One region of the Streptomyces sp. NPDC057099 genome, then DNA from elsewhere that is predicted to be linked to it. Evidence: riboswitches for the same ligand, from Rfam matches in the RefSeq annotation. Region 1 holds a riboswitch; the other holds the start of a gene.

Region 1 (15,650 bases):
CCACCGGTGTGCTGGTCCTCATCAGCTCCGCCGCGATCGCGGTGACCATCGCCGCCCGCAAGGCCCGGCAGCGGAACTGGACCATCGGCTTCGCGGTCATCTCGGCGGTGTTCCTCTACACGACCGTGCTCAACGTGATCGAGCGCCCGGACGGCGTGAAGATCGGTGCCTGTTTCATCGCCGGGATCATCCTGGTCTCCCTGTTGTCGCGGCTGGCCCGGGCGTTCGAACTGCGCGTGACCAGCGTGTCGCTGGACGGCATGGCGGAGCGCTTCGTCCGGGACATGGCCAGCCGCAGGATGCGGTTCATCGCCAACGAGCCCGACCGGCGCGACATCGCGGAGTACCGGGACAAGATCGAGCAGATCCGGCAGGACAACGACGTGCCCGGGCAGGAGGACTTCGTCTTCGTCGAAGTGACGGTCACCGACCCGTCGGAGTTCGAGGCGAGCCTGACCGTACGCGGCGAGGTGCTCCACGGCCGCTACCGCGTTCTGACCCTGGAGTCCTCCTCCGTCCCCAACGCGCTGGCCGCCCTGCTCCTGCACGCCCGCGACCTGACCGGCTGCACCCCGCACATCTACTTCGAGTGGACCGAGGGCGGACCCTTCACCAACCTCCTGCGCTTCTTCCTGTTCGGCCAGGGCGAGGTCGCCCCGGTGACCCGCGAGGTCCTGCGCGAGGCGGAACGCGACCGGAAGCGGCGGCCGCGGGTGCACGTCGGCTGACGGGCCTCAGCCGCCGGTTCTTCTCCTGCCGAAGCCTCTCCGGGGCCGGCGCACCACGACCTGCCCGAAGCTGATCTCACCGGTGATCCGCACCCGCAGCACGACAGGCGCGCCGGCTGCCGCCCCCGCCCGGCGGCGCGCCTTGACCGCAGATCCGTCGTGAGCACGGCCGGCTCGCCGACCGTACGGGCGGACAGCGCGGCCTCCAGCCGCTCGTCGAGCTCCTCCATGGTCAGCCGCCCGTCACCCGCGGCGACGCGCAGCACCTCCACCACCCGGTCCCGGTCCGCATGCGAGGCCCTCACCTCGGGCGGTCCACCGGTACGCGAGAACTCTCCCGCCATCTCGTCGGGCGGTGGTCGAGGCGACGCAGACGAACGCATACCCGGCATAAGGGCCTCGCCGGGCTACCGTGCACCCATGAGCCTGAGCATCCGCAACCAGCTCCCCGGCACCGTCACCGCTGTCACGCCGGGCGAGGCCATGGCGACGGTCAGGGTTCGCCTCAGCGGCGGCCAGGACCTCACCGCCGCGATCACCCGCGAGGCCGCCGAGGATCTCGGCCTCACCCCGGGCACCGTCGTACGCGCCCTGGTGAAGTCGACGGAGGTCGCGCTGGCCACCGCCCCGGTCGACGGCCTGTCCATCCGCAACCGGCTCCCCGGCACGGTCACGGGCATCACGGCCGGCGACGCGATGGCCTCCGTCCGGATCACCGTCGAGGGCGGCGAACTGACGGCGGCGATCACCAAGGACGCCGCGGACGACCTCCGCCTGTCGGCCGGAACCCCGGTCATCGCCCTGATCAAGTCGACCGAGGTGTCACTCGCCGTCGCGTGACGCGGAACCCCTGCACGGCGAAGGGGCCCCGCATCAGCGGAGCCCCTCCCTCTGACCGGTCGGTCGGTCAGTCCTCGTACGCGTCCAGCGGCGGGCAGGAGCACACCAGGTTCCGGTCGCCGAAAGCCTGGTCGATGCGGCGCACCGGCGGCCAGTACTTGTCGGAGGCCGCGACTCCGGCCGGGAAGACGGCCTCCTCACGGCTGTAGGCGTGCTCCCACTCCCCGGCGAGCGCGCCGGCGGTGTGCGGGGCGCCCCGCAGGGGGTTGTCGTCCGCGGGCCATGCACCGGAGCCGACCTTCTCGATCTCCGCGCGGATGGCGATCATCGCCTCGCAGAACCGGTCCAGCTCGGCCAGGTCCTCCGACTCGGTCGGCTCGATCATCAGCGTCCCGGCCACCGGGAACGACATCGTCGGCGCGTGGAAGCCGTAGTCGATGAGCCGCTTGGCGACATCGTCGACGCTCACACCGGTCGCCTTGGTCAGCGGCCGCAGGTCGATGATGCACTCGTGCGCGACGAGCCCGCCGGGGCCGGTGTAGAGCACCGGGTAGTGCGGCTCCAGCCGCTTGGCGATGTAGTTGGCGCTGAGCACGGCCACCTGCGTGGCCCGCTTCAGCCCCTCGCCGCCCATCAGCCGGACGTACGCCCACGAGATCGGCAGGATTCCGGCCGAGCCCCACGGCGCCGCGGAGATGGGACCGACCCCGGTCTCCGGGCCCGCCTCGGGCTGCAGCGGATGGTTCGGCAGATACGGCGCGAGGTGCTCACGCACCGCCACCGGGCCGACGCCGGGCCCGCCACCGCCGTGCGGGATGCAGAAGGTCTTGTGCAGGTTCAGGTGCGAGACGTCCCCGCCGAAGTGCCCCGGCTTGGCGAGACCCACGAGCGCGTTGAGGTTGGCCCCGTCGACGTAGACCTGCCCGCCCGCCTCGTGCACCTGGGCGCAGATCTCGGAGACGTGCTCCTCGAACACACCGTGGGTGGACGGGTACGTGATCATCAGCACCGCCAGCTCGTCACGGTGCTGCTCGATCTTCGCCCGCAGGTCCTCGACGTCGATCTCGCCGTCCTCGGCGGTCCTGACGACGACGACCTTCATGCCCGCCATCACCGCGCTCGCGGCGTTGGTCCCGTGCGCGGACGAGGGGATCAGGCACACGGTGCGCTGCTCGTCCCCGTTGGCACGGTGGTACCCGCGTACGGCGAGCAGACCGGCCAGCTCGCCCTGCGACCCGGCGTTCGGCTGGAGGGACACCTTGTCGTACCCGGTGACCTCGGCGAGACGGTCCTCCAGCTCGTGGATGAGCGTGAGGTAGCCCTCGGCCTGCGCGGCGGGGGCGAAGGGGTGCAGCTGCCCGAACTCGGGCCAGGTGACCGGCTCCATCTCCGTGGTCGCGTTGAGCTTCATGGTGCAGGAGCCCAGCGGGATCATGCCCCGGTCGAGCGCGTAGTCACGGTCGGCCAGCCGGCGCAGGTAGCGCAGCATGGCGGTCTCGGAGCGGTACTGGTGGAAGACGGGGTGGGTCATGTACTCGTCGGTCCGCAGCAGGGCACCCGGAAGCCCGTCCTCCGTGGCGGCGTCCAGCGCCTCGACGACACCCTCGACCCCGAACGCGGCCCAAACGGCACGCAGCTGGGCCCGCGTCGTGGTCTCGTCGCAGGAGATCGAGACGTGGTCGGCGTCGACGAGCCGCAGGTTGACGCCGTTCCGCTCGGCGGCGGTGGCCACGACCTCGGCGGCCCGGCCCTCGACGCGCGCGGTCAGGGTGTCGAAGTAGGCCCCGTGCACGACCTCGACACCGCCGTTCGCGAGCCCGGCGGCGAGGACAGTGGCGTACCGGTGGGTGCGCCGCGCGATGCTCTTCAGGCCCTCCGGCCCGTGGTAGACGGCGTACATGCCGGCCATGACGGCGAGCAGCACCTGCGCGGTGCAGATGTTGCTGGTGGCCTTCTCACGACGGATGTGCTGCTCACGCGTCTGCAACGCCAGCCGGTAGGCCTTGTTCCCGTCGGCGTCCACGGACACACCGACGAGCCGCCCGGGCAGGCTGCGCGCCATCTTCTCCCCGACGGCCATGTAACCGGCGTGCGGTCCGCCGAAGCCCATCGGCACGCCGAACCGCTGCGTCGTACCGACCGCGATGTCCGCGCCGAGCTCCCCGGGCGACTTCAGCAGGGTCAGCGCGAGCAGATCGGCGGCGACGGTGACGAGCGCCCCGAGCCCGTGCGCCTGGTCGATGACCGGCTTGATGTCCCGTACGGCTCCGGAGGCGCCCGGGTACTGGATCAGCACGCCGTTGATCTCGCGCTCGGCGATCCCGGCGGGGATGCCGTCACTGAGATCGGCGACGACGACCTCGACACCGGTGGGCTCGGCCCGGGTCTCGATCACGGCGATGGTCTGCGGCAGCGTGTCCGCGTCGACCAGGAACAGGCCCTTCTTGTTCTTGCCCAGACGCCGCGACAGCGCCATGGCCTCGGCCGCCGCGGTGCCCTCGTCGAGCAGGGAGGCGCCGGAGGTCGGCAGTCCGGTCAGGTCGGCGACCATGGTCTGGAAGTTGAGCAGCGCCTCGAGCCGGCCCTGCGAGATCTCCGGCTGGTACGGCGTGTAGGCCGTGTACCAGGACGGATTCTCCATGACGTTGCGCATGATCACCGGCGGCGTGAACGTGCCGTAGTAGCCGAGCCCGATCATGGAGCCGAGGACCTGGTTGCGGTCGGCGAGGGAGCGCAGCTCGGCGATCACCTCGGCCTCGCTGCGGGCGCCCGGCAGGTCCAGTGCCTCGGCGCTCTTGATCACGGCCGGGACCGCGGCGGCCGTCAGCTCGTCCAGCGAGCCGTAGCCGACGTGCGCGAGCATCTTGGCGCACGCCTCATGGTCGGGGCCGATGTGGCGCTGCTCGAAGGGAACTGCCTCTTCGAGCTCGGAGAGCGGAATGCGATGGGCGGTCATATGCGGAGGCCTCCTGGTCTGACACGACCTTCGAGGGGCACCACGGCACGGGTACCCGGACGGCCTCCCCCTCTGTCATGTCAACCTGAGAGCTTCACCGGATCGCCCGAAGGCCTCCGGCTTTCACCGTCGGTGAGGGCGGAAGCCGTGACATCCGCCCTGCTTTCCAGAGTGACCTCGTCCGTGCGGTACGTGGGCCTGAGAGATTCCGGGGAGGATTTGCTCCTTCGGCGCCTCCGATGGTGTCTGGAGGACTCTCCCGCACGGGGTCAGCAGCCGTTGTCAGCCTACCAGCGCGGTCAACGCACGAACCTTCGAGTGGCCGCCTCCTCGATTGTGCCGTTTTGTTGTGTTTACGGATGAGTTGCGACCATGTGGAGGGCCCGTGCGAACCGATATCGATCCGCGCAACCTGATCGGCCGCAAGGCGTTCGACCGCAACGGAACCAGGATCGGCACGATCGACGAGGTCTACCTCGACGACGCCACCGGCGTCCCGGAGTGGGCGGCGATACGGACCGGCCTGTTCAGCAGGGACGCCTTCGTCCCCCTCGAGCCCAGCGAGCTGATCGACGGTGCCCTCCATGTGCCCTTCGACCGCGCCCTGATCAGGGACGCCCCCGACTTCGGCGTGGGCCGCCACCTCTCCCCGGAGCAGGAACTCCAGCTCTACCACCACTACGGCCTCGACGTGGCCGCCCCTCCCCCGCTCCAGGACCACGAGTTCGGCAAACTGGCCGGCAAGGACGAGACGGCCTGAAGGCCCCCGGCGGACGCCTAGGGGGCGGCGGAGCGCAGCCCCACACCCCCGGATTCACCATCCGGCCCATGGCCCCCCTCGGACTCGCGTAACACCAACGGCAATGGATCCGCCGGCTCCAACTCCGGATCGTCGACCCGGAAGGTCCGCACCCGCCCGGGCTCGGAGCCGGGCGTCTCAAACCGTACGGTGACCCGCCCCAGGCCGCTGCCCTGCACCCACCCGTGCCCGAACCCGGCATGCCTCACATCGTGCCCGGCGGGCCACCGCCGCTCGGCCGGCGCGGGCCGCTCCTCGACGACCGGCGCCGCGGCGTGCTCCTCGACCGGGCCCTCCGCGACCGCCCGCTCTCCGGCCGCCTGCGCGAACAGGTCCTCCTGCGTGTAGTCGGCGAGCCCGCTGACACCCACTCCGAGCAGCCGCACGCCGCCCGTGGTGTCGACCGAGTCCAGCAGTCTGGCCGCCGCTTCACGGATCACCCCGGGATCGTCCGTCGGCCCGCGCAGCGTCTCGGACCGGGTGCGTGTCGAGAAGTCGTACCGCCGCACCTTCAGCACGATGGTCCGCCCGGACAGCCCGGCCCCGCGCAGCCGCTGTACGCAGCGGTCGGCGAGCCGCTGCACCTCCAGCCCGACCCGCAGCCGGTCGTGGATGTCCACGTCGTAGGTGTCCTCGACCGACACCGACTTCGCTTCCCGCTCCGCCACCACGGGCCGGTCGTCCCGCGCCAGGGCCATGGCGTAGAGCCCGTGTCCGTGCGCCTTTCCCAGCAGCCTGACCAGCTCGTCCTCACCCGCCTCGGCGATCTCCTCGACCGTGGTGATCCCGGCCCGCCGCAGATGGTCGCCCGTCGCCGGCCCGACCCCCGGCAGGGTCCGCACCGACATCGGCCCCAGCATCGCCCGCTCCGTCCCCGGCTCGATCACGACCAGCCCGTCGGGCTTGGCCTGCTCAGAGGCGATCTTCGCGAGCATCTTGGACGCGGCCAGTCCCACCGACCCCGTGAGCCCGGTGACGGCCCGGATGTCCGCACGCAGCTTCACCCCGGCCAACTTCGCCGACCGCTCGTCCCAGGCCGCCCCTCCGGCCTCCAGGTCCACGAACGCCTCGTCCAGGCTCAGCGGCTCCACCAGCGGCGACAGCGCCCCCAGCAGCTCCATCACCCGCTCGCTGATCGCCCGGTAGAACCCGAAGCGCGGCACGAGATACGCGGCGTTGGGCGCGAGCCGCCGGGCCTGCGCCATGGGCAGCGCCGAGTGCACCCCGAACACCCGGGCCTCGTACGACGCGGTCGCGACCACACCCCGCGGCCCGAGCCCGCCCACGACCACGGCCTTCCCGCGCAGGCTCGGCTTGGACGCCTGCTCCACCGAGGCGAAGAAGGCATCCATGTCGAGATGCAGGATCGTGGGCGCGGTTCTCACAACTCCGATGCTGCCCTACGCCACTGACAACGCCGTGCCGAACCGTCCCGGCCGCCCCGGGAGACAGCGCTTACAACCCGGTGCGGAAACGTCCCGCCTCCTGCGGCCGCCTGCGCACCGCACCGTCCAACGGGTCAGACGGCCCGGTTCCGCCGCCGCGCCAGCTCGTCCGCCGGGTTGGGCCCGACCAGGGTCTCGCCGGTGTCGATCCGCTCCCCGTGCAGCTGGGACAGCGCGCCCTCGACATCCCGCCACACCACTCCCACGGCGATTCCGAAGACCCCCTGCCCCCCTTGGAGCAGGGCGTGGACCTCGTCGGGCGAGGTGCACTCGTAGACCGTCGCACCGTCACTCATCAGCGTCATCCGCTCCAGGTCGCGGAAACCGCGTTCCCTGAGGTGCTGGACCGCCGTGCGGATGTTCTGCAGCGACACCCCGGTGTCGAGGAACCGCTTGACGATCTTCAGGACGACGACGTCCCGGAAGCTGTACAACCGCTGTGTCCCGGACCCGTAGGCGGGGCGCACGCTGGGCTCGACGAGACCGGTGCGGGCCCAGTAGTCCAGTTGCCGGTAGGTGATACCGGCGGCCGCGCAGGCCGTGGGGCCTCGATAGCCGATCTGCTCGGACGCCATGGACGTCGTCCCTCCGCTGCTCGGCACCGCCGACGGTCGCTGCGGAGCTTGATCGGCCGCACCGTCGGGCTGGGGGTACCCCCCGCCCGAAAGGAGCCGAGAGCCGGGGGGAGCGTACGGACCGCTCGCCCTGAGACTGCGCTCGGGGCCGCCCCCAGCCGTACCGTCGCCGCTGCTGCTCACGCCGACCTCCGTCCTTGACCTGCCTTCTCGACGGTAGGCAGTCACCCGGGGTGCGTCAACGATCGCCACACTCGCCACGCCGAGTGATAATCACCCTAAGAGTGGTTTCCCGTGCCCCACCGCGGGGAAAGGCTAGCCGAATGCCTTCGGCGCGGGCCGTGTGACGCTCGCACCGGCCACCGGCACATGCGGGCAATTCACCCCTCACACATACGGCGGCGGCCCTGCCGCGGACTCATCGTCCGCCGGGCCGCCCACGCGTCTCACGACCGCTCATGCTCCCCGCCCGGCCGGCACTCACCGGCCTCCGGAGCTCACTGGCTGCTGCTGCCGAAGTCCTCCGGGGAGATCTGGTCGAGGAACTCGCGGAACTTCTCCACCTCGTCCTCCTGCTCGTCCGGGATCGCGATGCCGGCGTCGTCGAGGACCGTGTCACTCCCGTAGATCGGCGTCCCGGTGCGCAGGGCCAGCGCTATGGCGTCGGACGGGCGCGCGCTCACCTCGACGCCGCTGGCGAAGACCAGCTCCGCGTAGAAGACGCCCTCACGCAGGTCCGTGATACGCACTTCCGTGAGCTCCTGACCGACGGCTTCCAGCACGTCCTTGAACAGGTCGTGGGTCAGCGGCCGCGCGGGAGCCATGCCCTGCTGGGCGAAGGCGATCGCCGTCGCCTCACCCGGCCCGATCCAGATGGGGAGGTAACGGTCGCCTCCCACTTCACGCAGCAGCACGATCGGTTGGTTGGAGGGCATTTCGACCCGGACACCTACGACATCGAGCTCGTTCACACAGCAACCCTAGGCCGTGCTCGGGACGTTTGGGTAGTCGGGCCGGGATCGGGCGCCTGATCCGGCCCCCACGTGTCCGGCCGCCTCATGGCAGCCGCACCCCGAGCGCCGTCTGCACCAGCGCGGCGTGCAGCTTCACCGTGAGCCCCGCCAGCTCCTTGGTACGGGCCTCCGCATGAGCCCTGGTCTGCGGGTTCCGGTGCCGCTTCAGCGGGGCCACCACCTGGTCCACGAGCCCGGCCTCGCGGTCGGCGGCGGCCTTCATCACCCGCAGGTGCCGCGGCTCGATCCCGAACCGCCCCAGCTCGGCGACGAGCGCCGCCACGGTGACCGCCTCGGCCTCGTACGCCCCGTCCTCCAGTGGAGTGACCAGCCCGTACGACTCCCACTCCTTGAGCTCCTCCTCGTCCACCCCGGCGGCGGCGAGCAGCTCCTCACGCCCGACCCTGGCAGCCGTGGGCGGCCCCTCGAAGGGCTCGGGCGCGGAATCGCCGTCACGCTGACGGCCCACGGTCGGCAGCGGGACCGCCTCACCGCGCTCCATGGCCTCCAGGTGCTCGCGAATCACCTTCAGGGGCAGATAGTGGTCCCGCTGCATCCGCAGGACGTGACCGAGGCGCTCGACGTCGCGGGCACTGAACTTGCGATACCCCGAGGGAGTCCGCTGTGGCTCGATGAGCCCCTCCGACTCCAGGAAGCGGATCTTGGAGATGGTGACTTCGGGAAACTCGTCGCGCAGCACGTTCAGCACCGTGCCGATGCTCATCAGCCCACTGTCCGTGGCGGCGGCGCCGTGCCCGGCACCGCCGCTCGGTGTATGAAGCATGGACCTTCCCTGACGGACGGACCTTCGCTGGGATCACCCGGAGGCGGTCCGGGTCAGTAGCCCCGCTGGCTGGCGTAGAAGACCAGCCGGTACTTGCCGATCTGCACCTCGTCGCCGTTGCTGACAGCGACCTGGTCGATCCGCTCGCGGTTCACGTACGTGCCGTTCAGGCTGCCCACGTCGGCCACCGTGAACGAGCCGTCCTGACCGCGACGGAACTCCACGTGCCGCCGGGAGACCGTCACGTCGTCCAGGAAGATGTCGCTCTGCGGATGACGGCCGGCCGTGGTCAGATCGCCGTCCAGCAGGAAACGGCTGCCCGAGTTCGGCCCGCGGCGCACGACCAGGAGCGCGGAACCCAGCGGCAGCGCGTCCACGGCCGCCTGCGCCTCGGGAGACAGCGTCGGCGTAGGCGTCTGGCCGGTGGCCTCGGCGTCGTAGGCCTCGAGACCGGAGATGGAGATCGTGGAGGTCGTCTCGGACGGACGCTCCGGCGTCGCGCCCGGCCGCAGCGGCGCGCCGCAGTTGGAGCAGAAGCGGCTGTTCTCCGCGTTGCGGTTGCCGCACCTCGTACACACCAGGGCCGACATCGGATCCTCCTGCCGCGGCTGCCCACCCGGAGCATTGGACGCATACGGGTCGGAAAACCCTCCACCCGCACTTGAGGGTTGCCCGAAACCTATGCCGCCGGGCTGCGCAGGGTCAACCGACGGCGCGCCCTGACCTCCGGAAACGTCGCCGCCCGGACCGCCGACCTGGTCCCGGAACAGCGGCCGCTGACCCTCCGCGTCAGGCTGTGCGCGATGACGGGCGGTCGCATTGTCGCTGCCCTCTCGCGGGCTCTTGCCGAACAACTTCGCAAACAACTTCACGGGCGATTCCCCTTGACCGAAACAGACCCGCCCGTGGGGCAGGACGAACCCTGACTGAACACTCTGGCCGACCCGGACATCCTGACAACGTCCGTCTGCACCAGACAGTTTCCACCACGCACCACCCATTCGGTGCGCCGACCCCCCGCAACCTCATGCCCTCGCCGGACGCCGCCCATGCACCGCCGGTTCACTGGGAGGACGACCGAGCGTAGTCAGGCCGCTTCGCTGCTCGCAAGGCGTCCACGACGATCTTGGTCGACCGCTCCACGGTGACGATGGCCTGTTCCTTCTCGAGAGTCTGCACCACACCTCCGGGGATGTTGAGCGCCGGCTCGAGGTCCTGCGACTTGCCGATGACCTTGAAACGATAGGGCGCGTTGATCTTGTTCCCGTCGACGCTCACACCCTTGCCGGAATCCGTGAGATACGTACCGGCGACGACCCGTACGCCGTTCACCTGGATCGCCTCGGCACCCGCCGCACGCAGTTCCTGGACAGCGTCGAGCAGCATGTCCGACTCGACCGTCCCCTTCGTGTCCTCGATGGTCATGGTGATGCCGGGCCCCTGCGCGGCCACCGTGCCCGCCAGGATGCCGAGTTGCCGCTCCTTCTCGATGGTCTGCTTCCGGGCCTCCTCGGCCTGGTCGGAGCTGTTCTCCAGCTCGTCGCGCTGCTTCTCGAGACCCTGCTTCTCGTCCTCAAGACGCTGGGTACGGTCATCCAGTTCATCGAGGATGCGAACAAGATCTTCCTGGCGCGCACCGCGCAGGGCGCTGTCACTGTCGCTGTTCGACGCCACCTGCACGGCCAGCCCGAAGCCCAGGCCGAACAGCAGCAGCGCGACGATGAGTTGGGCCCGGCTGAGCCGCGGCGGCCACAGCCCCTGCACCAGCCGCTGCCGACCGGTCAGCCGCGGCTCGGGCGCCGCTTCCGGCTCCGACTCCGGATCCGGATCAGGCACGGGCTCGGGAGCCGGCTCAGGCTCCGGGGTGTCCTGGGCGGCAGGCTCCGCCGCGGCCACCTCCTGGGGCAGCTCCTTGCGGAGCCGGTTCCCGGGCTTGCCGGTCGCGTCGCGCTGCTCCGCGCGCGGGTCGCCGTTCTCCTCGGCGCGCTTGTCGTCGTGCTCGCTCATCCGCCTCACGCCCGGAACACGTGCCGGCGGATCGCCGCGGCGTTGGAGAAGATCCGGATACCGAGGACGACCACCACACCGGTGGACAGCTGGGCACCCACGCCCAACTTGTCACCCAGGAACACGATCAACGCGGCCACGACCACGTTCGACAGGAACGACACCACGAAGACCTTGTCGTCGAAGATGCCGTCGAGCATGGCGCGCAGACCGCCGAAGACGGCGTCGAGCGCCGCCACGACAGCGATCGGCAGATAAGGCTCGACCACCGCCGGAACCTCAGGCCGGACCAACAGGCCGGCCACGACTCCCACGACGAGGCCCAGTACGGCGATCACGATGTGCCCTTCTCGCTCTTCTCAGTGCTCGGCTGTGCTGTACGTACGATCACACTCGGTGCGGCAGGCAGCCGGAGGTCGTCCTCCGCGGAGATGGCCGTCCTGACTCCGTAGCTCTCCTGGAGCGCGTTCAGATACAGGCCGTCCGCGCTGTTCTGGAACCGCGTGCTCAGCTCTTGCCCGTCCCCCACCGCAAGCACCGTGTACGGCGGCACCAGCGGTTTGTTGTCGACCAGTATCGCGTCCCCCGCGGCCCTGATCGCGGACAGCGCCGTCAGCCGCTGCCCGTTGATGGAGACGGCCTCGGCGCCCGACTCCCACAGCCCGTTGACCACGCGCTGCATGTCCCGGTCACGCACCCGGCCGGTGTCGGCGAACCCCGAGTTCTCGCGCGGATCGCCGTCACCGCCCGCACCGGTGTCCTTGGCGTCGTTCACCACGAGCTTCACGCCGGGACCGTGCACCGCGGCGGCGCCGGACAGTATGCCCACCAGGTCGGACCCGGCGCTGCCACTGTGCCTCAGCGCCTCGCGCTGCCGGGCGCTCACGTCCGCGCGCAGCTCGTCGACGGAGTCCTCCAGCTTGTCCGCCGTCTCGCTCTCCCGATCGATGCGGTCGACCAGCTCTTCCCGCTCCTTGGCGACCACCGGTGCGGCGACCCGTGCCTGGGCCGCTCCGACGGTCACGATCAGGGCCGCGAGCACCAGGCCCGCCGCGAGCCCCAGCTTCGCCCTGAGCGTCTTCGGCAGCCCGGCGTCGCCCGCGGCCTTCTTCCGCTCGGCGGCCTCGGCATATCCGTCGTCGAGGCTGTGGTCCATGACGTTGGTGAGCAATGACATGGACGCATCCGGGCGCCGGGGCCGCGTCGGTGTGCTCCGAATGGGGGGTTGCTGCGGCATGCCGCACATCGTCGCACGTCGCGGCCACTACCTCCGAACGGCCCCACCGGCGTGCCGGACAGGCCCCGTTGAGGACACTTGTCCGGCACGCACACGTGCAGCCGGTTCTACCGGCCTGCGCTGTCCACGACCGCCGACCATTCGTCCAGCAGGGCCTGCGCGGAGGCGTCGTCCGGCCCCTCGGCCCACAGGTGGGTGACCGCCTCCGCCGGGTCGGGCAGCACCATCACCCAGCGCCCGTCGGTCTCCACCACACGCACGCCGTCCGTGGTGTCCACGAAGCGATCTCCCGCCGCCTCGACGACCCGCCGCATCACGAGCCCCTTGACAGCCCACGGCGTCGCCAGGTCCCGCTTCAGGACGTGCGCCCGCGGGATCCGGGCATCGATCTGGCTCAGCGTGAGCTGCGTCCGCGCCACGAGCCCGATGAGCCGTACGAAGGCCGCGGTGGCGTCGTACACGCTGCTGAACTCAGGGACGATGAACCCGCCCTTGCCGTCACCGCCGAAGATCGTCCCTTCCTCACCACCGACGCGTGTGAGGTCGTCGGGGGAGGTCGTCGTCCACTCGACCTGGGTCCCGTGGTACGCCGCCACCTGCTCGGCGATCCGGGTCGTGGTCACCGGGAGCGCGACCCTGCCGCTGCGCCGCTCCGCGGCCACGAGGTCCAGCATCACGAGCAGCGCCCGGTCGTCCTCGATGATGCGCCCCTTCTCGTCGACTAGGGACAGCCGCTCACCGACCGGGTCGAACCGCACCCCGAAGGCGGCACCGGAGGACGCCACGATCTCCCCGAGACGCACCATCCCCGACCGCCGCATGTCGGCCGTCTCCGTCGGCCTGGACTCGTCCAGACCGGGGTTGATCGTCAGCGAGTCGACGCCGAGCTTCCCGAGCAGACTCGGCAGCACGAGTCCGGCGCTGCCGTTGGACGCGTCCACGACGACCTTCAGCCCGGACTCGGAGATGCCCGTCGTGTCGACGTTCCGCAGCAACGACCCGGTGTACGAATCGAAGACGCTGGCCGGGAAATGCAGGTCCCCGATCTCACCGGGGAACGCCCTTCGGTACTCCTGCCGCGCGAACACCCGGTCCAGCTTCCGCTGGCTGCCCTGCGACAGGTCGGCACCGTTCCCGTCGAAGAACATGATGTCCACGGAGTCCGGCACCCCGGGCGTGGTCCGGATCATGATCCCGCCGGCACTGCCCCGCGCGGTCTGCTGCCGGGCCACGGGCAGCGGAACATTCTCCAGATCCCGTACGTCGATGGCGCTGGCCTGCAACGCGGAGATCACCGCCCGCTTCAGCGCACGGGCACCACGCGAATGGTCCCGGGCCGTGGTGACGGTCGAGCCCTTCTTCAGGGTGGTCGCATACGCACCGGCAAGCCGCACGGCCAGTTCCGGCGTGATCTCGACGTTCAGGATTCCGGACACACCGCGGGCTCCGAAGAGGTGCGCCTGCCCCCTGGACTCCCAGATGACCGAGGTGTTGACGAAAGCACCGGCTTCGATGGTCTTGAACGGATAGACTCGCACATTGCCCTGGACAATCGATTCTTCACCGATCAGGCACTCATCACCGATGACCGCCCCGTCCTCGATCCGCGCCGCACGCATGATGTCGGTGTTCTTCCCGACCACGCACCCGCGCAGATTGCTGTGCGGCCCCACGTAGACGTTGTCGTGAACCACGGACTTGTGCAGAAAGGCACCGCTCTTGACCACCACGTTGGAGCCCACGACGGAGTGCTCACGGAGCTCCGCGCCGGCCTCGACCTTGGCGTAGTCACCGATGTAAAGCGGACCGCGGAGCACGGCGTCGGGATGCACCTCCGCGCCCTCCGCAACCCACACGCCGGCGGAGATCTCGAACCCGTCGATGTCGACGTCGACCTTGCCCTCCAGGACGTCGGCCTGCGCCTTCACATAGCTCTCGTGAGTGCCGACGTCCTCCCAGTACCCCTCGGCCACAAAGCCGTAGACGGGCTTGCCTTCCTTCATCAACTGCGGGAAGACATCACCGGACCAGTCGACGGGCACATCGGGCTCGACATAGTCGAAGACCTCGGGCTCCATGACGTAGATGCCGGTGTTCACCGTGTCTGAGAAGACCTGGCCCCAGGTGGGCTTCTCGAGGAAGCGCTCCACCTTGCCTTCCTCGTCGACAATGGTGATGCCGAATTCCAGCGGATTGGGAACACGCGTCAGACAAACCGTGACCAGCGCGCCCTTTTCCTTGTGGAAATTGATGAGCTCGGTGAGGTCGAAATCTGTCAGAGCATCGCCGGAGATGACGAGGAAGGCATCGTCCTTCAATGCCTCTTCGGCGTTCTTGACGCTTCCGGCGGTACCGAGTGGCTTCTCCTCATTGGCATAGGTCAGCTCCATACCGAGCTCTTCGCCGTCACCGAAGTAGTTCTTGACGAGCGAGGCCAGGAACTGGACGGTAACGACTGTTTCATTGAGCCCATGCCTTTTGAGCAGCCGCAGAACGTGCTCCATGATCGGGCGGTTGGCCACGGGCAGGAGCGGCTTGGGCATGCTTGAGGTCATGGGGCGAAGACGCGTGCCTTCGCCTCCGGCCATCACGACGGCCTTCATGTCGGAAGCGTCCTCCTCTAAGAGACGACGGTCTAGCCGACTTCCCCCGCCAGGATTGTCCCCCACTTTTCGACCACGGGCCATCGGACAGCCACGGTGGGACCAATCCGCAAGTTCAGTCGGCCATGGCGTCCGCACGGACCAGGCGGCGGACTTGTACCACGTAGAGGACTCCTGCCCACCAGTACAGCGTTGTACCCCATCCGGCGAACGCCCATCCGAAAATGGCAGCCAGTGACGAGATCCATCCCGTGCCGTCACTGAGCAGGAGCAGCGGGAAGGCATACATCAGGTTGAAGGTGGCGGCCTTGCCCAGGAAGTTCACCTGGGGCGGCGGATAGCCGTGGCGCCGGAGGATGCCCACCATCACCAGCAGAACCAGCTCTCGCGCCAGAAGTGCAGCGGTCAACCAGAGGGGCAGAATCTCCCGCCAGGTGAGACCGACCAGAGTCGAGAGAATGTAGAGCCGGTCGGCCGCGGGATCGAGAAGCCGGCCGAGGCTGCTGATCTGGTTCCAGTGCCGTGCGAGCTTGCCGTCCAGGTAGTCACTGATGCCGCTCAGGGCCAGTACCAGAAGGGCCCAGCCGTCACTCTTGGGCCCACCGAACTCAGGCCTCAGAATCAGCCACAGGAAGAGGGGTACGCCAACGAGCCGAGCCATGC
Region 2 (15,650 bases), on a different contig from region 1:
CTGACATGACGATCTCCGTGGGTCGAGGGGGAAGTGCTCCTTGTCGAACGGCTGCCGTGCTGCGTATGCGGTCCGGCATAAGTCGCGATCGGTCATCGCGGTTCAGCTCTGCTCGAAGGTGTGGTCGGTCCAGTCCAGCCGGGCCGATCCGAAGCGCGCGGCGCGGACGTCTCCCGAGCGCGCGTGTCCCTCGAAGTTCTCGATGCGCGAGGCCCTGCCACAGATCTCGCCGAGCCGGGCACTGGACCCGGAGTCCCTGATCTCCTGATAGGTCATGGTCTTGAGGTACTTGCCGACCCAGAGGCCGCCGGTGTAGCGGGCCGCTCCCAGGGTGGGCAGCACGTGGTTGGTGCCGATGACCTTGTCGCCGTAGGCGACGCACGTCTTGTCCCCGAGGAACAGGGCACCGTAGTTGCGCATCCGGTGCAGCGCCTCGCGGGGCTCGGCGGTGAGGATCTGGACGTGCTCGCTGGCGTACTCGTCGGCGAGTTCGTAGGCGGCGTCCAGGGTGGGGACCACGATCACCTCGCCGTGGTCGCGCCAGGCGCGCCCGGCGATGTCTCCGGTGGGCAGGTCGGGCAGCAGCTTGTCCACCCAGGCGATGGTCTGCCTGCCCACCTCCTCGGACGTCGTGATGAGAACCGTCGGGGAGTCGGGTCCGTGCTCGGCCTGGGACAGCAGGTCCGTCGCCACCACGAACGGGTCCGCGGTGCCGTCCGCGACGATCAGTACCTCCGTCGGTCCGGCGAAGAGGTCGATCCCGACCTCGCCGAAGAGCTGGCGCTTGGCCTCCGCCACGTAGGCGTTGCCGGGGCCGGCGAGCATGTCGACCGCGTCGATCGTCTCGGTGCCCAGCGCCAGGGCGGCCACGGCCTGGACACCGCCCATCACGTAGATCTCGTCGGCGCCGGCCAGATGCATCGCGGCGATACTGACGGGCGGCGGAGCACCCCGGTCCGGCGGAGTCGTCGCGGCGACCCGTCCGACCCCCGCGACCTTGGCCGTCAGGACGGTCATGTGGGCCGACGCGGTGAGGGGGTAGCGGCCGCCGGGCACGTAGGCGCCGGCCGCGCCGACGGGGATGTTGCGCTGCCCCAGGTAGACGCCGGGCAGCGTCTCCACCTCGAAGTCGGTGAGGGAATCCCGCTGCGCCTGGGCGAAGCCGCGGACCTGCTTCTGGACGAACCGCAGGTCGTCGAGGACCGTCTCGGGGACGGAGGAGACGACCGAGGCGATCTGGTCCGGACCGAGACGGTAGGACTCCGGGCTCCAGTCGTCGAACTTCTGCGACCAGCGGCGCACGGCGGCGTCGCCGTTGGCACGTACGTCGGCGATCACGTCCGCGACGGTTTCGACGATTTCCGGACGGCTGGTCCGCGACGTCTTCACGGCGACAGGAGCCTTGATGGTCTTGTGTTGTGCTGACACTCTGCACTCCTTGCACGGGGTCGTGCCTGCGGGCTTGCCCTGAAGTCTGGGCAAACGGGGCGTGGGACGACAGGCACAGTGTGTGCAATATTGACCGGGGGTTCTGCACACACCGAGGTCGTGGATCATGGCTCAAGTTCTGACTGTTCGCGCCGTACTGGAGCTTGAGGTGTTCACGCGCACGGCCGTGCGTGTGTACGCCGGGGAGAGGAATCTGGACCGTCCTGTGCGCTGGGTGCACACCGGGGAGATCCCGGACATCCATCGCTTTCTCACGGGTCAGGAGATGCTGCTGACGGCCGGCCTCGGCATGGGCGCGACGGAGCTCGAGCAGCGTGCCTTCATCCGGCGGCTCGCGGACGCCCACGCGGCCGTACTCGTCGTCGAACTGGCCGGGCGCATGTTCGACTCCATGCCCGAGGCCGTGATCGAGGAGGCGGAGGCGGTCGGCCTGCCCCTGGTGGGACTCACCGACGAGATTCCCTTCGTCGAGACATCGGCCCAGGTCCACGAGGTCCTGGTCGGGATGCGCGTCAAGCAGCTCATCGCCGAGGAGGCCACCAGCCAGGCGTTCATGGACCTGCTCCTGGCGGACGAGGACTACGTCGGAGTGGTCAGAGAACTGGCCCGTCGCACCGGGCACCCCGTGGTGCTGGAGGACGTCGCCCATCAGATGCTGGCGTACGGAGGCGCGACGCCGGAGGCCGACCGGATCGTGGACGAGTGGAGCGCGCACTCCCGGGCGATCCACGAACGCCACACCTCGCTGGCGGCGCAGCGTCCCGAGGTCCCGACCGCCTCGGCGGCGTCGTTCCGCGAGGTCGCGCCGTGCGCTCGCCAACCCGTGGTGCTCCGGGGCGAGTCATGGGGGTGGCTGCACCTTCTGCACGGTGGAAGGCAGCCGAGCCCGCCCGAACTGCGCACGCTGGAGCGGGCCGCCGCGGCCGTGGCGATCTCGCTGCTGAGCGAGCGGGAGAGCGGCGCCCGCGCGTCCCAGCGCCAGACGGCGCTGCTCAACCGGCTGCTCCTCGGCGACGTCACGGGAGAGCGGTTCGTGACGCTCAGCCTGGCGCTCGGCCAGGACCTGCGCGGGCGGGACCTGATCGTCGTCACGGCATGGGCGGGGGACGAGGAGCCCGTCAAGGACCACATCCTCGCCCGCCTTCTGGAGGAGGCCGGCTGGCCCGCCGTCGTGGGCGACACCGGTGACTTCGACGTGGCGGTCGTGGGACTGCCCACCCGCGCCGACGCCGGCCGTGTGCGGACCCTGCTGGCCGATCACGGGGTACGGGGTGGCATCAGCCGCATCGTGGAGCCGGCGGTGCTTCCGCTGGCGCTGCGCCAGAGCCGCAGCGCGGCGTCCGTCGCCGCGGCGGCCTCGACCACGGAAGTGCGTCACTTCGACGATCTGGGGGCTCTGCGCCTTCTCGTCGCCCTCTCCGAGGGGCCCGAGCTCAGGCGTTACGTCGAGGACGAACTCGGTCCGCTCCTCGAGCACGACGCACTGGCGAAGAACCCTCTGCTGCCCACCCTGCGCTCGTTCCTCGACTGCGGTGGCAACAAGGCGCGGGCGGCGGAGGAACTCTTCATCCAGCGACGCACCCTCTACCACCGCCTCGACAAACTCTCCGAGATCCTCGGGCTCGACCTCACCCAGGTCAGCAACCAGCAGCGGCTGCAACTGGCCGTGCGCGGACACGATCTGCTGCGCAAGCCGACGCTGCGGCGGACCTGACCTGCGGCGGGTCAGGCCGCTACGGCGTCAGCCCTTCGTCGCCCGGGCGAGGGACGGGGCGATGCGCAGGGCGTTCGCCCCGATCGTCAGGGCCGGGTTGAGCGCCGCGGAGGACGGGAAGAACGACGAGTCGGTCACCCAGAGGTTCTCGACGTCATGGCTGCGGCACAGGGGGTCCAGCACGCTCTGCGCCGGGTCGTGACCCGCCACGGCCGTTCCGCACATGTGGGAGTTGGTCTCGATCCCCATGCGCTGGGTGAAGATCAGCGGATAGCCGGACTTGCGGACCGCCCGGGTCACCCGGCGTACGAGTTCGTGGTGGGGCGCGAGGTTGGTCGGCGTCCAGTCGATGAGGATGCGGTCGCCGTCCACGCGCACCCGGTTGTTCCGGGACGGGAGGTCCTCGGTCGTCAGGTAGATGTCGAGGCTCCTGGCCGCCATGAACTTCAGGGCCCACGTCGGTGCCCACGGACGGGCGGGCTTGAGCATGGGGGCCTGTAGCTTGCCCAGCATCTGGAGGTTCCCGAGCGGGAAGCGCGTCCCTGGTCCCGCTTCGTAGAAGTCGTTCAGACCGAGGGTCTTCTGCCACTGCGTGGGGTTGGTCCGCAGGGGGTTGACCCCGACGAAGAACGTGCTGTTGTGGACCATGTAGTTGCGGCCCAGCAGCCCTGAGGAGTTGGCGAGACCCTCAGGGTGCGCGTCGTCGGCCGAACGCAGCAGCAGCGCGGTCGAGTTGACGGCGCCTCCGGCGAGGGCGAAGGTCTTGGCGTTGATCCGGACGGTACGGCCCGCGTGCCGTGCCTCGGCGGCGACGACCTTGCGCCCGTCGGGCGAGGTGATCAGACGGGTGATCTCCGCACCCGTGAGGATCTTCACGCCGTCGCGCAGCGCGGGGAGCAGGAGCCGGTTCTCGGCGTCCGACTTCATGCCCGTCTCGTCCGGACAGCCGTCGGCGGTCGTCACGGCGGCGCGATCGGCCTGCGTGCTGATGTTCAGCGCGTTCGGCGTGTGGAACGGGTGCAGGCCCTGCCTGCGCAGCGACCGGGAGAACCGCTCGATCTCCGGTTCGTGCTGGAGCGCGGGGTACGGGTAGGGCTTGGAGCGGGGCGGCTCGGTCGGGTCCTCGCCGGTCTGCCCGTGCACCTGGAGCAGATGCTCCATGACGGTGTAGAAGGGCTCCAGGTCGTCGTAATCGAAAGGCCAGGCACGCGAGACGCCCTCGTGGTGTTCCACCTCGGTGAAGTCACTGCGCCGGAAACGGGGCAGCATGGCTCCGTAGAAACGGGTGTTTCCGCCCACCCAGTAATACACACCCGGCGCGAACGGCTTGCCGGTGCTGCCGTCGTACCAATGGCCGGCGTTCTTGTACCGGCCCTTGATATACATCTCGGCCGGCTGCGAGTTCTCCGGTTCACGGGGCAGGAAATGGCCGCGTTCGGCGACGAGCACGTCGAGACCGGAGTCCTTCAGCGCCCAGGTCAGCGAGGACCCGCCCATGCCGGAGCCGATGATCAGGACATCGGTGCTGATCTCTTCGGCCGTACCGACTGAAACGAGGGCCTCGGGCCGGAGCTCCGGGGGCGTGTAATCCTGACGGACCGGGTCGGACATGAGTGGGATTCCCCTCCTTGCCGCGGTGGTTCCAAGAGAGCGTAAGCAGCGGCACGGATTCAGCACATGCACGGAATGGGTAATGACAGCCGCCTGAGTTGCTCACGTCGTGCATGGGCTGAGCATGCCCGGCGTCTCTAGCCTCTCCAGGAACCAGTTCCAGGGAGGCGAAATGAACACGGAAACGTATGACTACATCGTCGTCGGTGCCGGCTCGGCCGGCTGTGCGCTGGCGGCCCGGCTGTCCGAGGATCCTGATGTCACGGTCGCGCTGATCGAAGCGGGGCCGCCGGCCAGGGGCCGCCTCTTCGAGATCCCCGCCCTGTTCTCGCAGCAGCTCAAGACGGCGTTCGACTGGGACTTCGAGACGGAACCCGAGCCGCAGCTCGGCGGGCGCCGTGCCTACCTGCCCCGCGGCCGGGCGATCGGCGGCACCAGCTCGATGAACACGATGCTGTACGTCCGCGGTCACCGCTACGACTACGACACCTGGGAGCGGCTCGGCAACCCGGGCTGGGGGTACGACGACGTCCTGCCCTTCTTCAAGAAGTCCGAGGACAACGAGCGCGGAGCCGACGACTTCCACGGCGTCGGCGGCCCCCTCACCGTCAGCAACCCCAACTCCGTCCACCCCCTGCTGACGGCATGGGTCGAGGCGGCTCAGGACGCGGGCCACAAGTACAACTCGGACTTCAACGGAGCCGAGCAGGAGGGCGTGGGCTACCACCAGGTCACGCAGCGGAACGGCCTGCGGTGCAGCAGCGCGATCGCGTTCCTGGAGCCGGCCGCGGGCCGTGCGAACCTCACCGTGCTTCCCTCGACGACCGCTCTGCGCCTGAGCTTCGACGGCTCGCGGGCCACCGGCCTGGAGGTCGACCACCTCGGAACCGTCCGGACGATCCGCGTCGACCGTGAGATCGTGCTGTCCCTGGGGGCCTACAACTCGCCCCACCTGCTCCTCCAGTCCGGCGTCGGGCCGGCCGACGAACTGACCGCGGGAGGGATCACCCCCCGGCACGACCTGCCGGACGTCGGCAGGAACATGCAGGACCACACCGGGTGCTTCATCAGCTTCTTCAGCGACACCGAGCCGCTCCTGGGACCGGACACCTCCGCGGAGGAGCAGCTCCTGCGCCGGCAGGGCACCGGCCCGATGGCGTGGAACGAGACCGGCGGCTTCTTCAGCTCCAGCGACGACCTTCCTGCCCCGGACATCCAGGTCCACGCCGCGCTGGGCATCGTCCGTGACGAAGGCCTTGCCGCGCCGCTGGAGCCGGGAATGTCGTTCGGGCCCTACGTCGCACGGCCCGCGAGCCGCGGCTCGGTGCGGCTGCGGCACTCCCACCCGTACGCCAAGCCGCGCATCTTCCACAACTACCTCGACGACCCCGACGACCGGCGGCGGCTGCGCGAGGGCGTCCGGCTGTGCATGCGCATCGCCCGTGAGCAGCGGCTGACGTCCCTGCTGCAGTCGGACCTGCGCGGTGCCGCCGAAGCCGGACTCGCCCCGCTGTCGGACAGCGACCAGGACATCGACGACTTCATCCGCACGCAGTCGTTCTCCTTCTACCACCCGTCGGGCACCTGCATGATGGGCAAGGTCGTCGACCACGAACTCCGCGTGCGCGGGCTCGAGAACGTCCGCGTGGCGGACACGTCGATCATGCCGACCCTCGTCACCGGGAACACGAACGCTCCCGCCATCATGATCGGGGAGAGGGCCGCCGAGTTCATCCGGACGTCGGCGGGTTGAACCCCTTTCGGGTGAGGAAGGCCCTGGCGGCGCCGGACGACGAGAACGCGCCGGGCAGGGCCTGCTTCCTCAGCACTCGATGATGTTCACCGCCAGCCCGCCCCGGGCCGTCTCCTTGTACTTCACCGACATGTCCGCGCCGGTGTCCTTCATCGTCTTGATGACCTTGTCGAGGGACACCTTGTGGGAGCCGTCGCCGCGCATGGCCATACGGGCGGCGGTGACGGCCTTGACCGCGGCCATGCCGTTGCGTTCGATGCACGGGATCTGGACCAGCCCGCCGACCGGGTCGCAGGTGAGGCCCAGGTTGTGTTCCATGCCGATCTCGGCGGCGTTCTCGACCTGCTCAGGGGAGCCGCCGAGGACCTCGGCCAGGGCGCCCGCGGCCATCGAGCAGGCGGAGCCGACCTCGCCCTGGCAGCCGACCTCGGCGCCGGAGATGGAGGCGTTCTCCTTGAACAGCATGCCGATCGCGCCGGCGGCGAGCAGGAAGCGGACCACGCCCTCCTCGTCGGCGCCGGGCACGAAGTTGACGTAGTAATGCAGGACCGCGGGGATGATGCCGGCGGCGCCGTTGGTGGGGGCGGTGACGACCCGGCCGCCGGCCGCGTTCTCCTCGTTGACCGCCATCGCGTAGAGGGTGATCCACTCCATGGCGAGGGCCTTCGGGTCGCCCTCGGAGCGCAGCTTGCGCGCGGTGTTCGCGGCGCGCCTGCGGACCTTGAGGCCGCCGGGCAGGATGCCCTCCTGCGACAGCCCGCGTGCCACGCAGTCCCGCATCACCTGCCAGATCTCCAGCAGGCCCTCGCGGATCTCCTCCTCGGTGCGCCAGGCGCGCTCGTTCTCCAGCATCAGCGCCGAGATGGACAGGCCCGTCTCCTCGGCCATGCGCAGCAGCTCGTCGCCCGTGCGGAAGGGGTACTTCAGCGCGGTGTCGTCGAGTTTGATGCGGTCCGCGCCGACCGCGTCCTCGTCGACGACGAACCCGCCGCCGACCGAGTAGTACGTCTTCGTCAGCAGCTCCGCGCCCGAGGCGTCGTACGCCCACAGGGTCATGCCGTTCGCGTGGTACGGCAGGGCCTTGCGGCGGTGCAGGACCATGTCGTCGTCGAAGGAGAACGCGATCTCGTGCTCGCCCAGCAGATTCAGCCGGCCGTCGGTCCTGATCGCGTCCACCCGGGCGTCGGCCTTCTCCACGTCGACCGTGCGCGGCGACTCGCCCTCCAGTCCGAGCAGGACCGCCTTGGGCGTGCCGTGGCCGTGGCCGGTGGCGCCGAGCGAGCCGTACAGCTCGGCACGGACCGATCCGACCGACTCCAGCAGCTCCTCGTTGCGCAGCCGCCGGGCGAACAGGCCGGCCGCGCGCATGGGGCCGACCGTGTGGGAGCTGGACGGGCCGATGCCGATCGAGAACAGGTCGAAGACCGAGATGGCCACGGGAACTCCTGACTACGGGGGTGGTGCGGTGGGGCCGGGCGCCGCGACCGCTTGTGGCGGGCACGGCGCCCTGAAAGGTTTCTTCGCTACTTGTGCAGGTGCTGCTTGTGCGGGAGCTACTTGTTCAGGCCCGGGTACAGCGGGTGCCGGTCGGCCAGGGCCTTCACCCGGGCCTTGAGCGCGTCCGTGTCGTAGGACGGCTTGAGCGTCTCGGCGATGACGTCCGCGACCTCCGCGAAGTCCTCGGCCTCGAAGCCCCGGGTCGCCAGGGCCGGCGTGCCGATCCGCAGACCGGACGTCACCATCGGCGGGCGCGGGTCGTTCGGGATGGCGTTGCGGTTGACCGTGATGCCCACCTCGTGGAGGCGGTCCTCGGCCTGCTGTCCGTCCAGCTCCGAGTGGCGCAGGTCGACCAGGACCAGGTGTACGTCCGTGCCGCCGGACAGGACGTCCACGCCCACGGCCCGGACGTCGTCCTTCACCAGACGCTCGGCCAGGATGCGGGCACCCTCCAGCGTACGGCGCTGGCGCTCCTTGAAGTCCTCGGAGGCCGCGACCTTGAAGGAGACCGCCTTGGCCGCGATCACGTGCTCCAGCGGACCGCCCTGCTGACCGGGGAAGACAGCGGAGTTGATCTTCTTGGCGAGTTCGGCCGTGGAGAGGATCACACCGCCGCGCGGGCCGCCCAGCGTCTTGTGGGTGGTCGTGGTCACCACGTGCGCGTGCGGAACGGGGTTCGGGTGCAGCCCCGCCGCCACCAGCCCGGCGAAGTGCGCCATGTCGACCATCAGGTACGCGCCGACCTCGTCCGCGATCCGGCGGAACTCGGCGAAGTCCAGCTGCCGGGGGTAGGCCGACCAGCCCGCGACGATCAGCTTCGGCCGGGACTCCTTCGCCAGCCGCTCCACCTCGGCCATGTCGACCCGGCCGTCGTCGCCGACGTGGTAGGCGACGACGTCGTAGAGCTTGCCGGAGAAGTTGATCTTCATGCCGTGGGTCAGGTGCCCGCCGTGCGCGAGGTTCAGACCCATGATGGTGTCGCCCGGCTTGAGCAGCGCGAACATCGCGGCGGCGTTGGCCTGGGCACCGGAGTGCGGCTGGACGTTGGCGTGCTCGGCGCCGAACAGCTCCTTGACGCGGTCGATCGCGATCTGCTCGACCACGTCGACGTGCTCGCAGCCGCCGTAGTAGCGACGGCCCGGGTAGCCCTCGGCGTACTTGTTGGTCAGGACCGAGCCCTGCGCCTCCATGACCGCGACCGGGGCGAAGTTCTCCGAGGCGATCATCTCGAGCGTGGACTGCTGCCGGTGCAGCTCGGCGTCGACCGCGGCGGCGACGGCCGGGTCGAACTCGTGCAGGGACGTGTTCAGGACGGACATACGGCTACGACCTCTCAGCCGGCGGAGAAGGCGGCGTACTCGTCGGCGGAGAGCAGGTCGCCCGGCTCGTCCGTGACGCGCACCTTGAACAGCCAGCCGCCCTCGAAGGGGGCCGAGTTCACCAGCGACGGGTCGTTCACCACGTCCTCGTTGACCTCGGTGACCTCACCGGAGACCGGGGAGTAGAGGTCGGAGACGGACTTGGTCGACTCCAGCTCGCCGCAGGTCTCGCCCGCGGACAGGGCGGCACCGACCTCCGGGAGCTGGACGAAGACGACGTCGCCGAGCGCGTTCGCCGCGTGCTCCGTGATGCCGATCGTCGAGACGCCGTCCTCGGCGCCCGACAGCCACTCGTGCTCCTTGCTGTACCGCAGCTCTTTGGGGTTGCTCATGGCCTGAATTCTCCTGTACGCGCGGGAGTGCTGATGAGTGCTTGTGAAGGGGACCGCTGGTGAGCGGGGGTGAGACGGCCCGGGACCGCTGTGGCGGCCCGCGGCCGGTGTCTGCTTCTGGCGCTCGGCCAGTCTCTACTTCTGGCGCTTGTAGAACGGCAGCGCCACGACCTCGTACGGCTCGTGACTGCCCCGGATGTCGACGGCCACACCGGAGGTGCCGGGAGCCGCGTGCGCGGGGTCGACGTACGCCATCGCGATGGGCTTGCCGAGCGTGGGGGAGGGGGCGCCGGAGGTGACCTCGCCGATCACCTCGCCGCCCGTGACGACCGGGTACCCGGCGCGCGGGACCCTACGGCCCTCGGCGACGAGGCCGACCAGGACGCGCGGCGGGTTCTGCTCGGCGCGCGCGGCGGCCTCGGTCAGGGCCTCGCGGCCGACGAAGTCGCCCTCCTTCTCGAACTTCACCACCCGGCCGAGCCCGGCGTCGAAGGGCGTCAGGGAGGTGCTGAGCTCGTGCCCGTACAGCGGCATGCCCGCCTCCAGGCGCAGCGTGTCGCGGCAGGACAGCCCGCACGCGACCAGGCCGGCGGCCTCGCCCGCCTTGGTCAGGGCCTGCCACAGCTCGACGGCGTGCTCCGGCTTCACGAACAGCTCGAAGCCGTCCTCGCCGGTGTACCCGGTGCGGGCGATGAGGGCAGGGACGCCCGCGACCGTGCCGGGCAGACCGGCGTAGTACTTCAGGCCGTCGAGGTCGGCGTCGGTCAGGGACTTCAGGATCCCCGGGGACTGCGGGCCCTGTACGGCGAGCAGCGCGTAGGCGTCCCGGTCGTCGCGCACCTCGGCGTCGAAGCCGGCGGAACGTTCCACCAGCGCGTCCAGGACCACCTGGGCGTTGGAGGCGTTGGCGACGACCATGTACTCCTGCTCGGCCAGCCGGTAGACGATCAGGTCGTCGAGGATGCCGCCGTCGGCCTGGCAGATCATGGTGTAGCGGGCGCGGCCGGGCTTGACCCCGCCGATGTTGCCGACCAGCGCGTGGTCGAGGAGGGCGGCGGCCCCCGGCCCGGTGACGGTGATCTCCCCCATGTGGGAGAGGTCGAACAGCCCGGCCTTCGTGCGCACCGCGTTGTGCTCGTCACGCTCGGAGCCGTAGCGCAGGGGCATGTCCCAGCCGGCGAAGTCGGTCATCGTCGCGCCGAGCGAACGATGCAGGGCATCGAGCGCGGTGTGGCGGAGTTCTCCTGTACTGCTCATCGGTCGTCGTCTCCCAAAGGCATGACGGGCGAGGTCGTTCCTCCCCATCTGTCATCGGAACCTGAGAGGTTCGCCATGACCACGCAGGTCAACGGCTTGCACCTTGGGTGGGGCCACGCCGTTTCCCCGGACTCCGGAGAAGGGTGCGGCCCGCTTTTCAGATGTGCCTCGCCCGCGCGGTAACGGGGCCTGAGAGATTCAAGGGAGGGACTTGCTCCTTCGGCGCCCCAGTGGTGAAACGGTGCTGGGGACTCTCCCGCGCGGATTCAAACGGCCGGTATGCAGTTGGCGGGCACATCATTGCACGCATTGTCGCGGGGTGGCAGGGGGACCACCCTGTAGCAGGCCTGTTGCAGGAAGAGGACTAAAACCAGAGACATCGGGCATTACCTTCTCTTTACACTCGGCGGGCATGGGACTCCGTACCTGGCCCCAGGGGAGGACGATCACGGTGAACAGGACCACCGCGTACGCCACGACGTCGGGCATCGCGCTGCCCGAGCAGCCGACCGCTCCGGCGCGTGCGGCCTGCGGCCCGCAGCCGGTGCCGGTCGTCCGCGATCTGCGCGAGCGCGCCGGCCGCGGCCCGCACGCGCTGCTGTTCGGCCCCCGCGACATCGTCGTGGTCACGGGCCTGCCCGGCAGCGGCAAGTCCACGCTGATGCGGCGCACCGTGCCGGGCCGGCGCATCGACTCCCAGGACACCCGCGACCACTGGGAGCGCCGGATGCCGCGCGCCCTGCCGTACGCGGTCTACCGCCCGCTCGTCCGCCTCGCCCACTACGCCGGGCTGCGCCGCGCCCTGCGCGGCGGCGAGGCCGTCGTCGTGCACGACTGCGGCACGCAGGCGTGGGTCCGCCGCTGGCTGGCCCGCGAGGCCCGCCGCCGGGGTGGCACGCTCCACCTGCTGATGCTCGACGTCACCCCCGAGCAGGCCCTGGCCGGCCAGCGCGACCGCGGCCGAGGCGTCTCGCGCTACGCCTTCCTGCGCCACCGCGCCGCCACCACCCGCCTGCTCCACGAGGTCGAACGCGGCGAACTCCCCACCGGCTGCGGCTCAGCGATCCTCGCCGACCGCGACGCGGCGAACACCCTCCACCGCATCGGCTTCGTGGGCTGACCGCCCAGGCCGGAGGGTGGGTGTTCCCGGGCTCGGCTGCTTGCGACCGGTGCCGGGTGTCCCCGGGTTCGGCCTGTCCGTGGGCCGGTGTTCACAGGTCGGCAGTCCCCGGCCGGTCATCCGGTGTTCCTGGGCCCGGCTGTCCGTGGCCGGTGGCGGGTGTTCCGGGGCAGGTTGTTTGCGGCCGGTGGGCGGGTGTTCCCGGGTCCGGTCGTCTGCGGTCGGTGATCCGGTGTTCACAGGCCGACTGTCCCCGACCCGTGAGCCGGTGTTCACAGGCCCGCCTGTCCCCGGCCGGTGAGCCGGTGTTCACGGGTCGGGCGGACGTTGCCCGTGAGCCGTGTTCGTGGGGCAGGGGGCCCGGCCCGGGGGTTGTCCGCGGGCCGGGGGTTCACGGGGTGGCCGTTCGGTGTTCCCGAGCCGCTAGCCTTTGAGCCACAGCAGTGGTTTCAGGCAGGCGGTAGGCAGATGGACTTCCCGGCGGACTTCTCCGCGGACTTCCCGGCGCAGACGCAGACCCACCCGCACGGCGGATGGCCCGGCAACGAGCTGGAGGAGGTGCTCTCGGCCTCCCTCGGTGCCGGTCCCTCGGCCGGCGGGCGGATCGTCGAGGTGCTCGGCCGGAGCTTCGTGTGGATCCCGCTGCCCAGCGGCGGCGGCCCGCAGAGCGGCCCCCTCGATCTCCCCGGCATCGAGATCGACGGCCAGGCGTACGTGCCGGTGTTCAGCTCCGAGGAGCAGTTCCGCCAGGTCGTCGGCTCGCACATGTCGTACACCATCGCGCCCGCCGTGGAGTTCGCCCGCGGTCTGCCCCCGCACGCGGGGATGGCCATCAACCCGGGCGGCGTCGTCGGCATCCCGCTCCCGCCGCCGGCCGTGGCCGAGCTGTGCCGGGCCGGCCGGACCCCGCTGGACGGCCCCGCGAGCGGCGGCCGGGTCCGCCTCTTCGAGCCCGACTGGCAGGACGACCCGGTGGACTTCCTCGCCGCCGCCTCCGCCGAGTTCGAGGCGATCGGCGTCGTCGTCACCGCCCGCCGCTGCCTCGCCGCGATCGAGACCGCCGACCCCGTGATGTTCGTCGGCGTCGAACTCTCCCAGTGGGAAGGCGACCTGCGCGCCCTCCCGCTGGACGCCCTCACCCGCGCGGTCACCCGGTCCCCGGCCCCCTGGCCCGTCAACCTGGTGCTCCTGGACGTGGCGGAGGACCCGGTGGGCAACTGGATGAGGGACCGGGTCCGGCCCTTCTTCCAGCGGTAGGTCAGACACCTCAGGGGCGCGGGGCTGTGACACCATGCGGCTCCGCCGCGTGGGCGCGACAAGCCACACACGACCCGCACTCGCGCACCGGCACCAATCCCCTGGCACCTGCGCGGGCTTAAGCTAGGTCACGGTCGAGGCGTTGTACGAAGGGGCGGTAAAGGTGAGCGCGAGCGGCACGGCCGCGGCCGGACAGGTCGAGCACATGCTGCGCCAGGTCACGCCCGGGCGTTATGACGCCTATGAGGCCCTCCTGCGCGCGCTCGCGACCCCGCACAGCGGCCAGATCTGGATGCTCCTGTGGCAGGGCCAGGCCGGATCCCCCGACGCCCAGTACGGAAACATGGAGGTCGAGCGCTGCGGCTACGCCCCCTGTGTGACCTCCGCGCAGGAGCTCTCGGCCAGCGGCTGGAACCGCAGCTACGAGGTCGTCGACGGCATCGACGTGGCCCGCGCCCTCTACCCCGACCACTACGGCCTCTGGCTCAACCCGCACGCCCCCGGTGGCGGCGTCGGCATCCCCTGGCTCGACCTGCGCCGCATCGCCACGGGCCTGGACCGTCAGCCCGCCGGACCCCTGCGGCTGTCCGAACCGGCCATCGAGATCCCGCAGTTCTACGCCCTGCTCGCGCAGAACGCCCACCGCACCCCGGCCGTCCGCTCGCTGCGCCGCGCCTGGGTCCAACCCGCGCTCGGGGCGCCGTATCTCGCCATCGGGCTCGACGTCTACGACACCTCGCCGCCGGCCGTGGACGCGGTGCGCGCGATGATGCAGCAGTCCCTCGGCGCCGTACCGGACGGGCTCCCCGTGTCGACCGTCGCGATGTCCGACGAGCACGACCCGGTCGCCATGTGGCTGCGCTCCGGCGCACGCCCCTTCTACGACCGTGAGGCCCACGCCACCGCCCCCGTCCAGGCCCCCGCCTCGGGCTACGGATACCCCCCTGCCCAGGGCAGGTACTGACCCGCCCGACAGGCCGCCCCACCGGCCCCACCGAGGCTGTTCCCGCCCCCCTCCCGAAGGCGACAGCCATTCAACTCTCCGCGCGTAGATAAGGGTGAAAAGCGCGGAGATGTCCTAAAATCCCCCTGTCGCAGCGCGTCCGACCCCTGCTACCCGTTGTCCGGATAACGGAACCCCGCAGACAGCATCACGTTTACGCATCCTTTCATCGCCAAGTCTGGCAACAGATCGCCAAAGCGTTGAAGACTCCCCGCAAGACACGGGCCGGGTCGGTCTCGTGTACGAGACAAACAAAACCGCTACAGCGGCAGCCAGGGGCTCGGCGATCGCCGGGTCGAGAGGGGTCAATCGCACCGTGACCGCACCGATCGAGACCACCGGGGCGGAAGCCGGAGCACAGCCCGAGGCCGTGCTCGCCGGGGTCAAGAAGAGCCAGATCGAGGGGCGCTCGCTCACCCAGATCGCCTGGATGCGCTTCAAGCGGGACAAGGTGGCGATGGCGGGAGGCGTCGTCGTCATCCTGCTCGTGCTGATGGCGGTGTTCTCCAAGCCGATCCAGTGGATCTTCAACCTCGATCCCAACAAGTTCAACCAGGACCTCATCGACCCCGCGCTGCTCGCACCCAAGGGCGGCTGGGGAGGCATGAGTTGGGACCACCCGCTCGGCGTGGACCCCCAGTACGGCCGCGACATGCTCGCCCGCATCATCGACGGCTCCTGGGTCTCCCTGCTGGTCGCGGGCGGCGCCACGCTGCTGTCCGTGTGCATCGGCACCGTGCTCGGTGTCGTCGCCGGGTACTACGGCGGCTGGATCGACAGCGTCATCAGCCGGATGATGGACACCTTCCTGGCGTTCCCGCTGCTGCTGTTCGCCATCTCGATCTCGGCCTCGGTGCAGGACGGCTTCTTCGGCCTCGACGGACTGTCCCTGCGCATCTGCGTGCTGATCTTCGTGATCGGCTTCTTCAGCTGGCCGTACATCGGCCGCATCGTGCGGGCCCAGACCATGACCCTGCGCAAGCGGGAGTTCATCGAGGCGGCCACCAGCCTCGGAGCGCGCGGTCCGTACGTCCTGTTCCGGGAACTGCTCCCCAACCTCGTCGCGCCGATCCTCGTCTACTCGACGCTGATCATCCCGACGAACATCCTCTTCGAGGCCGCGCTGAGCTTCCTCGGTGTCGGCATCGCTCCGCCGCAGGCCTCCTGGGGCGGCATGCTCAGCAACGCTGTGGATCTCTACACGGCTGATCCGCAGTACATGTTCGTGCCCGGACTGGCGATCTTCATCACCGTCCTGGCCTTCAACCTGCTGGGTGA

Evidence for each region. A riboswitch is a leader RNA that binds a small molecule or an ion and turns the genes downstream of it on or off. The one in region 1 is predicted to bind glycine.
Region 2: it holds a riboswitch for glycine, as region 1 does, so the genes downstream of both, gcvT (glycine cleavage system aminomethyltransferase GcvT) here and gcvP (aminomethyl-transferring glycine dehydrogenase) in region 1, are expected to answer to the same signal.

What each region holds. Positions count from the first base shown of each region.
Region 1 covers NZ_JBHUTX010000001.1:266-15,915, reverse strand. Annotated here, with positions in the region: gene ACFT4A_RS00080 (amino acid transporter) at 1-728, shown strand, start outside; partial or broken gene ACFT4A_RS00075 (DUF1707 domain-containing protein) at 938-1,072, opposite strand; gene ACFT4A_RS00070 (molybdopterin-binding protein) at 1,149-1,568, shown strand; gene gcvP (aminomethyl-transferring glycine dehydrogenase) at 1,636-4,524, opposite strand; glycine riboswitch at 4,701-4,796, opposite strand; gene ACFT4A_RS00060 (PRC-barrel domain-containing protein) at 4,910-5,284, shown strand; partial or broken gene ACFT4A_RS00055 (DNA polymerase IV) at 5,203-6,708, opposite strand; gene ACFT4A_RS00050 (MerR family transcriptional regulator) at 6,843-7,526, opposite strand; gene ACFT4A_RS00045 (bifunctional nuclease family protein) at 7,841-8,314, opposite strand; gene ACFT4A_RS00040 (MerR family transcriptional regulator) at 8,400-9,140, opposite strand; gene ACFT4A_RS00035 (FHA domain-containing protein) at 9,194-10,141, opposite strand; gene ACFT4A_RS00030 (DUF881 domain-containing protein) at 10,203-11,147, opposite strand; gene ACFT4A_RS00025 (small basic family protein) at 11,153-11,485, opposite strand; gene ACFT4A_RS00020 (DUF881 domain-containing protein) at 11,482-12,393, opposite strand; gene ACFT4A_RS00015 (sugar phosphate nucleotidyltransferase) at 12,492-14,987, opposite strand; gene ACFT4A_RS00010 (CDP-alcohol phosphatidyltransferase family protein) at 15,103-15,650, opposite strand, start outside.
Region 2 covers NZ_JBHUTX010000046.1:47,765-63,414, forward strand. Annotated here, with positions in the region: gene ACFT4A_RS34845 (APC family permease) at 1-7, opposite strand, end outside; gene hisD (histidinol dehydrogenase) at 103-1,428, opposite strand; gene ACFT4A_RS34855 (PucR family transcriptional regulator) at 1,556-3,163, shown strand; gene ACFT4A_RS34860 (GMC oxidoreductase) at 3,191-4,774, opposite strand; gene ACFT4A_RS34865 (GMC family oxidoreductase) at 4,947-6,527, shown strand; gene ACFT4A_RS34870 (L-serine ammonia-lyase) at 6,597-7,964, opposite strand; gene glyA (serine hydroxymethyltransferase) at 8,081-9,343, opposite strand; gene gcvH (glycine cleavage system protein GcvH) at 9,358-9,735, opposite strand; gene gcvT (glycine cleavage system aminomethyltransferase GcvT) at 9,871-10,992, opposite strand; glycine riboswitch at 11,031-11,158, opposite strand; glycine riboswitch at 11,160-11,261, opposite strand; gene ACFT4A_RS34890 (AAA family ATPase) at 11,444-12,112, shown strand; gene ACFT4A_RS34895 (enhanced serine sensitivity protein SseB) at 12,581-13,369, shown strand; gene ACFT4A_RS34900 (enhanced serine sensitivity protein SseB C-terminal domain-containing protein) at 13,533-14,333, shown strand; gene ACFT4A_RS34905 (ABC transporter permease) at 14,689-15,650, shown strand, end outside.